2 regions of the Mesorhizobium sp. M0185 genome follow, and region 2 is predicted to be linked to the other one. Evidence: riboswitches for the same ligand, from Rfam matches in the RefSeq annotation. Region 2 holds a riboswitch; the other holds the start of a gene.

Region 1 (4,772 bases), on a different contig from region 2:
CGAACCGACGCTGCATCTTGACCTGCGGCCACGAAGCGGTCCGATCATGGTGATGGTCGACTATCGTGTCGATCAGAGAGATCCAGACTCGCCCACAATAATTATCTGAATTTCAGCAGTAATTTTTGATCGCCCATTCGTGCTGTGTACCAGCCCTGTGTCTTGCGCAAGTGGTCACGAACGGCTGCCGGAGCCTCGAAGACGCCCTAAAAACACATGCTGCGATTTTTGAACACGCTTGACGATTAGATTAATTCATCCACAATGCGTGTGTTGAACACGCGAGGTGAGTTATGAACATGAAAGAGCTTAGGGTTCGACTGGGCATGACTCAAAAAGATTTGGCAGAGCAGATGGCAACGACGCAACAGACTGTGGCCCGTTGGGAAACAGGCAAAACGCAGTTGAACGTCGAGCAGATCAAGGACCTTTGTCTCACGTTGAAATGCACGGTCGAGGAGCTGCTGGGCTGGAAGATTGATGTCGAGGAGTGGCGCACGAGCCCGTTTGCAATTGCCGATGCCGAAACGCGATACGGCACGCTCAGGATCAAGACGACTGTTGGCAGCCGCCAATATCCTATCGATGAAAAGGCGCGTGAATCGATTTTACGTCAGTTGAAGGAACTTCATAATCTTCGTAGAAATAACACAAGCAGGCCATGGCTGTATTGTTGGAGCCTTGACAACAAAATACTCTTGATAAATCCGCAATATGTCCGCACCATTGAGCTTATCGGTGACGATGTAGAGGAGATGCCAGAGTATTATCATCCAGAAATCTATCGGGCTTTGGATGACTGGGATAAGGGTGAGGTTTCAGGAAAGCTGAAGAAAGAATGCGATGCCATCATCGCAGAGATGGGTGATCAGGAAGCCGTGCGCATGGCCTCCTATGTTCGCGTCACATATGACGACGGAGAAGATGAGTGGAACTTCTTGGATGAAGAAACCGCTACGACTTTCTTCGGATTGGAAGCTGCGACCTTTGACGTTCCCCAGTTTAGTTTCGCCGAAGTGGAGGAAGAAGGTTACTACCGAGCGCGATACGCCAACCTTGATCGCGTCGCGGTGATGGAGGTTCCAAGCGACCGTTATCACAGATTGACCGCGCCCGAGGAAGCTTAGAACCATCCACGAAGGGCGCATGTTACATCTCGACCTTGCGTGGTGCGTTTTCAGTACGAGATGACGTTAAGCGTAGGTAGTGGCAGGTAAGAGTGCTCGACCAGAAGCTCAACTGCCTCCTCAATATCGCTGCCGATGTGCCGCAGGACACGTCCACGGGAGCGTGGATAGGCGTAAAGTTCCTGCACTCCACGGTCCGCTCTCCCATCGCCGGTGTGTGCCCGACGCCATCTTGTGGACGAGCTTGGCCGCCTGCACCCGGTTGTATTCCGGCTTGCGGTCCGCCTGGGCGGTTCGCCGCGATGGCTATCTCCATGTCAATCGGCGCCGAACTTTGACGCCCGCTGCTTTTGATGAATTTGGCGAGGTCCCGCGCATAATCACTCTTGGTCTTCTCCTTGAGGCCCTGTGTCGCGAACTTGTGGTCCAGCAGGGCAAACAGGTCCAAGTCCCCTTCCGCCTGTGGCGCTGGCTTGCCCTCACCGCCCTCGGCTTCCCAATTGGGGACCGCTTCTGCGCGCTGCACCGTGGCGATTGTCCGCCCAAGACGCATCACAAGATCGAACGCCAAACCGTGCGCGTGCACGACGATTTGCCGCTCAGGCCTCATTTGGACAGGACTTGAGCTGGCCGGTGGTTTGAGCCGGGTTACCTTGAGCCGGTGGGCTGCGAACAAGCAGTTCGAGACATTGGCCTCGATCACGCCGCTGCGCCTGGCCTCGGTGTGCTCCCCCCGAAATCGTTGTGTCATATCACCGAGGGCATCACGGCCAACAGCTTCCACATGGGCAACAGCCTCGCCATTGAGCCGAATATGGTCGCGAGCAGATCACCAACGAAGCGGTCGGAACCTCGGAGCCGAAGTTCGACGCCGAGGTGGTTCGCATGATGCGGGAAGCAGCACCACGGCGCTTGCCGGTATGTTTGCTGCCGGCAGCCGACGAACTCCTATCCTCCTGGACAAGGGCGCCGTGCGTCATTGCTTTGATTTACCGGCCGCTCAAGGCTTCCACAGTTTTCGCTTTCGAGGCGACCTTTGGAACATGCCAACGGAAATTTAACATAACGACATAAACATTTCTTTATGCGGCGTTGACAAAGAGGCGAACTGCTGTAATTGTCTCCCGCGTCGTGGTTCTCCGTACGGCGCTGCCGCAGCGGAGCTAAGAGGGAAGCCGGTGCGATGCCGGCGCTGCCCCCGCAACTGTTAGCGGCGAGCCAACCCCACTCATGTCACTGAGGCGAATAGCCTTGGGAAGACGGGTAGAGGCTATGACCCCGCGAGCCAGGAGACCTGCCACGGCGAATTACGTCCACGGGCGGGGTGTCTCGGTGGCCGCTGCAGCCTGGCGTTCGTGCCGGCCTGCTAGCGCCTTCCTTGTCACCGACGCCCCAACCATCGGGGTCTGGCATGACTGTCTCTCAGCAAATTCCTGTAGCAACGCTCGGCGTGCCCCGCTTCGGTCGTCGGCGAGAACTGAAATTCGCGCTTGAAAGCTACTGGTCCGGAAAATCGTCCGCTGCCGACCTTCTCACGACCGCGAAGGCGCTCCGTGCCGCTAGCTGGGAGGAGCAGCACGATCGCGGCGTGTCGAAAATCCCGTCGAACGACTTCTCGCTCTACGACCATGTGCTCGACACCGCAGCCATGGTCGGCGCCGTTCCATCCCGTTACGGCTGGAATAGCGGCGAGGTTCCACTTGACATCTACTTCGCAATGGCGCGGGGCAACCAGGGTCAGACGGAGGATTGTCGACACGCTGGTCACCAGCAGGCGGCTCATCGGTCTGATGTAACCGCGATGGAAATGACCAAGTGGTTTGACACCAACTATCACTACATTGTGCCGGAACTCAACGATGATCAGACGTTCGCCCTCTCGTCGACGAAACCGGTCGATTACTTCATCGAGGCTAAAGCTCTCGGCGTTCACACACGCCCAGTCATCCTTGGACCGATCACCTTCCTCAAGCTGGCGAAATCGCCTGCCGAAGGACTCGATCCCATCGCGCTTCTGCCGCGGCTGCTGCCCGTCTACGAGCAACTCCTGCAGAGGCTGAAGCTGTCTGGAGCCGACTGGGTGCAGATCGATGAGCCAGCGCTTGTCCTCGATCTGAACCCGAACGAACGAGCTGCGTTCGAATTCGCCTATGGCCAGCTGTCGAAAGCCGCGCCCGAGCTGAAGATCATGCTGGCTACCTATTTCGGGCCGCTGGGAGACAATCTCGAAACCGCGGTTTCTCTGCCCCTGGCCGGGCTGCATATTGATCTCGTGCGCGCTCCCGAGCAGCTGGAAACGGTGGGTCGGCTCGCACCGAAGGATCTGGTGCTCTCGCTTGGCTTGATCGATGGTCGCAACGTCTGGCGTGCGAACCTGCCCGTCATTCTCGACCGCATCAAACCGATCGTCGCCGGCTGGCCCTTGGACCGCGTCGAGATCGCGCCTTCTTGCTCGATGCTGCATGTGCCGATCGACCTCCGCATGGAGACGGAACTCGACGCGGACATCAGGTCGTGGCTCGCCTTCGCGGCCCAGAAGACCGACGAGTTGGTGTTGCTTGCCCGGGCCCTGTCCCAAGGCAGGGATGCGGTGGCAGGCGCGTTGAAAGCGTCTGCCGAGGCTGCCGCCACTCGCGTGACATCCACGAAGATCCATGACCCGCTGGTTGAGGGGCGGATCGCCAGCATTGACGACAGCATGAAGCGACGAGAGAGCGCTTTTGCCGAGCGCTCCAGAGTCCAAGCCGGCACGCTCGGGCTGCCGCCGTTCCCGACGACGACCATCGGGTCCTTCCCGCAGACGCCGCAGGTACGCAGGGCGCGGGCCGCTCATGGGAAGGGCCAGCTGAGCTATGTCGACTACGAGACCTTCCTGAAGAAGGAGATCGAGGCTGCAATTCGCTGGCAGGAAGAGATCGGGCTGGACGTGCTGGTGCACGGTGAGTTCGAACGAAACGACATGGTACAGCATTTCGGCGAGCAGCTGTCCGGCTTCGCCTTCACCCAGCATGCCTGGGTGCAGAGCTATGGGTCGCGTTACGTGCGCCCCCCCATCATCTTCGGCGACGTATCGAGGCCCAAGCCGATGACGCTGCGCTGGTGGCAATTCGCCCAGTCGCTTACGGAAAACCCTGTGAAGGGAATGCTCACAGGCCCGGTGACCATTCTCAACTGGTCTTTTGTTCGCGACGACGTACCCCGCTCCGAAGCATGCCGCCAGATCGCGCTCGCCATCCGCGACGAGGTGACGGATCTCGAATGGTCCGGCGCAAGGATGATCCAGATCGATGAGGCCGCGTTTCGCGAAGGATTGCCACTGCGCCAGTCTGATTGGAACGACTATCTCGACTGGGCTGTCGAATGCTTCCGGATCGCTTCAACGGGTGTAAAGGACGCGACTCAAATCCATACCCACATGTGCTACTCGGAGTTCAACGAGATCATCGACGCGATCGCTGAAATGGATGCGGATGTCATTTCGATTGAGACGTCGCGCTCGAAGATGGAACTGCTGGACGCCTTCACGAGCTCCAAATATCCGAACGAAATCGGTCCCGGAGTCTACGACATTCACTCACCACGCGTCCCGGAAGTCGGCGAGATTTCGGATCTCGTCATGCTTGCCCGCGAGCGACTGTCGGATTC
Region 2 (4,772 bases):
TCATGATGTCGGACTGGCGCGGGGACGCGCGCGGCGCGACACCGAACCTCTCCGAGTCATAGCGCGGCATCGAAGTATGGATCATCTCGACGGCGCAGCAGGCGAGACCGAAGGTCATGAACATCAACGAGCCGCTGCGCGCCCAGGTGATCAGCGCCTCGGTCGAGGTGACGAGAAAGCCCTTGTCGGCGAGCTCGTTGTTGATCTCCAGGAAGAATGGATCGTCGGACCCGACCGTCCTGCCGGTGTTGGGGTCGATGAGGCCCTTGGGCTTCGGCGCGACGAGCGTGCCGGAACTGTCGTTCAATCCCATTCCAGCGCTCCTTTTTTCCATTCATAGGCAAAGCCGATGGTCAGCACCGCCAAAAACACCATCATCGACCAGAAACCGAGCATGCCGATCTGGCTGAACGACACCGCCCACGGAAACAGGAAGGCCACCTCCAGATCGAAGATGATGAACAGGATCGACACCAGGTAGAAGCGGATGTCGAATTTCATGCGGGCGTCGTCGAACGAGTTGAAGCCGCACTCATAGGCCGAAAGCTTTTCCGGATCGGGGTTGCGATAGGCCACCAGGAAGGGTGCGGCGAGCAGCGCCAGTCCGACGACCAGCGCCACGCCGATGAACAGGACGATGGGCAGGTACGAACTCAACAATGCGTTCATTCTGCAGCTTTCCGTTGCGGCCAATCCACTCTGATTACAGCACCGGACCCACTTGCGGAAGCGTGACAGTTTAACCACTGAACCGTTTTAAGGGGGCTCTATGCTGCAACGCGGCGAGGGTTAGCGCAGCGCTTTCGACGAAGCAAGTCAAACCTTGTTCAAATCGCGGTGCTGGACGGCATATCCGGGAAAACTGGTCCGATCCGCTCCTGTTTGATTTCCTTCACTTTTTACTCCACTTTTCTCTCCTGACATGGATGCCGCCAAAACCCTGCTAGCATGGCACGGAATCGCAGGTCATTTTCTCTGTCCAAAATCGTCCGGATGCCGCCTTCATGAAGGAAAAAATCTCGCTTGCCATGGCCCGCCGCATTGCGCTGGCGGCACAGGGATTCAATGACCCGCGCCCCACCGGCACGCCTGACCGCCGGCATCTGGCCCGCGTGCTTGCCCGTACCGGCCTGCTGCAGATCGATTCCGTCAGCGCCGTGGTGCGCGCCCACTATATGCCGCTTTATTCGCGGCTTGGCCCTTACAAGCTGGCGTTGCTCGACAACGCCGCCGTCACGCGCAAGCGCATGGTCTTCGAGTATTGGGCGCATGAAGCCTCGTTCTTGCCGGTCGAGACCTATCCGCTGATGCGCTGGCGCATGCAGCGGGCCGAACGCGGCGACGAAATGTACAGCGGACTGGCCAAATGGGGCCGCGAGCACGCCGCCTATATCGAAGACATCTATCGCGAGGTCGCCGAACGAGGCCCGATCGCGGCGTCGGCTTTCGAAGGCCAGAAGGGTTCGGGCGGCTGGTGGGGCTGGAGCCATGCCAAGCATGCCTTCGAGTGGCTGTTCTGGGCCGGCCGCATCACCACGGCGCATCGCCGCGGCTTCGAGCGGTTCTACGATCTGCCGGAGCGCGTGCTGCCGCCGGCGGTACTCGCGCTACCGGTTCCCTGTCCCGAGGATGCTCACCGCGAATTGCTGCGCATCTCGGCCCGCGCCCACGGCATCGCCACGGCAGGCGACCTGCGCGACTATTTCCGCCTCTCGCCCGCCGACATCAAGGGCCGCATCGAGGAGTTGGTCGAGGCCGGCGACCTGTTGCCGGTGAGCGTCGAAGGCTGGAGCAAAACAGCCTATCTCCACAACGACGCCCGTTTGCCGCGCAGGATCGAGGCGCGCGCCTTGCTCGCGCCGTTCGATCCCGTCGTCTTCGAGCGGTCGCGCACCGAGCGCTTGTTCGACTTCCACTACCGCATCGAGATCTACACGCCGGCCGAAAAGCGCCGGTATGGCTATTATGTGCTGCCATTCCTGCTCGGCGACAGCATCGTCGGGCGCGTCGACCTCAGGGCCGACCGTCCGGCCGGCGTATTGCGCGTCCATGCCGCCTATGCGGAGCCCGGCGCCCCGCCACAAACCGCTGCCGAGCTTTTCGAAGAATTGAAGCAGATGCAGGGCTGGCTCGGCCTGGAACGCATCGAGGTGACCGCTGCCGGCGACCTCGGCCGGCCGCTCGCGGATATCGCCGCGGCATAGACGTGCGTTGACACGACTGCCTCCACAAGCCTAAATCCGTTCCAGACGGTCCCCTGCCCGCAACGGCAGGGGCCAAGAGGGAATGCGGTGCGAAATCTCGATTTCAAATCCGCGGCTGTCCCCGCAACTGTAAGCGACGAGCCTCGGCCGAAAACCACTGGGATATTCCCGGGAAGGCGGCACCCAGGCGATGACCCGCGAGCCAGGAGACCTGCCGTCTAGGACATAAGAATCCGATCGCCTGGCGGGTTTTCCGGGCAAGGAGCCTGATTTGGAACGCGACAGCAGTTTTCCGGCTGAGACAGCGGATTTATTGTCCGGCCATGGTGATTCCCCGGCCGGCGTTACCGTCATCGTCTGCTCGTCCTGCCGTGACGAGACCGGTTCGGACGCTCATCCGCGCGCCGGCGAACTGCTCGCAGAGGACACGCGCCGCGCCGCTTCCAGCGAAAACATCAAAATCCGCACCGTCGAATGCCTCGGCAATTGCAAGCGCCGGCTCAGCGCGGCCATGCTGCGCGACGGCTGCTGGAGCTACGTCTTCGGTGATCTGACCACGACCAGCGGCGCCGATCTCGTCACCGGGGCAAAGCTGTTCGCCACCTCGACGGATGGGCTCATTCCATGGCGCGGCCGTCCCGATTGCCTAAAGCGCGGCCTCGTTGCCCGCATCCCTCCCCTTGACCTTCTGAAGGACTTGATATGACCGCTGCCTCCCTTTCGCGCGTTCCCTGCACCGTGGTCACCGGATTTCTCGGCGCCGGCAAGACGACATTGATCCGCCATTTGCTCGAAAACGCCAAAGGCAAGCGGCTGGCCATCATCGTCAACGAGTTCGGCGACATCGGCATCGACGGCGAGATCCTGAAGGGCTGCGCCATCGACACCTGCCCCGAGGAAAACATCGTCGAGCTGGCCAATGGTTGCATCTGCTGCACCGTCGCCGATGATTTCGTCCCGGCGCTGGACCAGATCCTGTCGCTGACGCCGAGGGTCGACCACATCCTGATCGAGACATCCGGCCTCGCTTTGCCCAAGCCGCTGGTCCAGGCCTTCCAGTGGCCGTCGGTGAAAAGCCGCGTGACGGTGGACGGCGTCATTGCCGTGGTCGACGGACCGGCGCTGGCTGATGGCCGCGTAGCCAACGACATGGACGCCCTGCAGGCGCAGCGCGCGCAGGACGAGACGCTCGACCATGACGATCCGGTCGAGGAAGTGTTCGAAGACCAGCTCGCCTGCGCCGACCTGATCATCCTGTCGAAGAGCGACCTGATGGACGCAGCCGGCGCGGCCCGTGCCAATGCCGTCATCGGCAAGCACGTTGCGCGGGCGGTGAAGATCGTACCGACTTCGCAAGGCAAGGTCGACCCGTCGGTGCTGCTCGGCCTCGGCCTCGCCGTCGAGGACGACATCGAGAACCGCAAGACCCACCACGACGACGAGCTCGACCACGAACATGACGATTTTGACTCGTTCGTCATCGACATCGCGTCCGTGTCCAACCCGGACGAGCTCGCACAACGGGTCGCCACGGCGGCGGAGGAAGAAAACGTGTTGCGCGTCAAGGGTTTCGTCGAAGTCGGCGGCAAGCCGATGCGGCTCCTGCTGCAGGCCGTCGGTCCGCGCGTCAACCACTATTACGACCGCGCCTGGACCGCTGAAGACGACCGCCGCTCGCGCCTAGTCGTCATCGGCCTGAAAGGGCTGAACCGCCCGGCCATCGAGCGTATCCTCGCCGGCTGACCCCAGGTACGAGCCGCGATGCACATCCTCACCACCACATCCGCCTCGCTCGACGATCTCGCCGAGCCTGTCGATCTCAGGCAAACGCCTGCGGATGTCGTGGCGCTGTCCTTCACCGACAGCGACCTGGCCGGGCTGGCGGCGGCGTGGAAGGCAGATGCGCACCGCCTGCCGTCGATGCGGCTCGCCGCCTTGCGCGACCTGCGCCATCCGATGTCCGTCGACCTGTGGATTGACAGTGTCGCCCGCCACGCCAAGGTCATTCTGGTCCGCATCCTCGGCGGCTACGAGTGGTGGCGCTATGGCTGCGACCAGCTCGCCGTTATCGCGCGAAATCGCGGTATCAAGCTGGCGCTGCTGCCGGGCGAGAGCCACGACGAGGATTTGCGGCTGATCGAAGGCTCGACGCTGCCGCGCGAGGAGTTGGACGGCCTGCTTGGCTATTTCCGCGAGGGTGGACCGGCGAATATGACGGCGCTGGTGCAGAGGCTGGCAAGTCTCGCTGGATCGGGTGCGGCGGTAGCCGAACCTGTTAGCGTGCCAAAGGCGGGATTTTACGAGCCGGGACTGGGGGTCGTAGAACGCGGCGTCCCCCTCCCCCTCGAGGGGAGGGTCCGGCCGCTGGCCGGGGGTGGGGTCCTCTCCGAAGCGCGCCTACACAAAACGTCGCGCACTGCCGTGACGACCCCACCCGGCCCTGCGGGCCACCCTCCCCTCGAGGGGGAGGGGGACGTCGTGCCAATTCTCTTCTACCGTTCGATGCTGCTCGCGGCCGATGTCGCGCCCATCGACGCGCTTTTCGAAGCCCTGCGCCACCGCGGCATG

What was found. A riboswitch is a leader RNA that binds a small molecule or an ion and turns the genes downstream of it on or off. The one in region 2 is predicted to bind cobalamin.
Region 1: another riboswitch for cobalamin. It lies ahead of metE (5-methyltetrahydropteroyltriglutamate--homocysteine S-methyltransferase); the one in region 2 lies ahead of NKJ20_RS02345 (DUF1636 family protein).

The regions. Positions count from the first base shown of each region.
Region 1 is NZ_JAMYSY010000027.1:46,340-51,111, reverse strand. It holds partial or broken gene NKJ20_RS20860 (MFS transporter) at 1-82, shown strand, start outside; gene NKJ20_RS20855 (helix-turn-helix transcriptional regulator) at 294-1,127, shown strand; gene NKJ20_RS20850 (hypothetical protein) at 1,150-1,830, opposite strand; cobalamin riboswitch at 2,243-2,443, shown strand; gene metE (5-methyltetrahydropteroyltriglutamate--homocysteine S-methyltransferase) at 2,539-4,772, shown strand, end outside.
Region 2 is NZ_JAMYSY010000002.1:116,980-121,751, forward strand. It holds gene NKJ20_RS02330 (NuoB/complex I 20 kDa subunit family protein) at 1-313, opposite strand, end outside; gene NKJ20_RS02335 (NADH-quinone oxidoreductase subunit A) at 304-669, opposite strand; gene NKJ20_RS02340 (winged helix-turn-helix domain-containing protein) at 1,005-2,204, shown strand; cobalamin riboswitch at 2,234-2,437, shown strand; gene NKJ20_RS02345 (DUF1636 family protein) at 2,476-2,910, shown strand; gene cobW (cobalamin biosynthesis protein CobW) at 2,907-3,947, shown strand; gene cobN (cobaltochelatase subunit CobN) at 3,966-4,772, shown strand, end outside.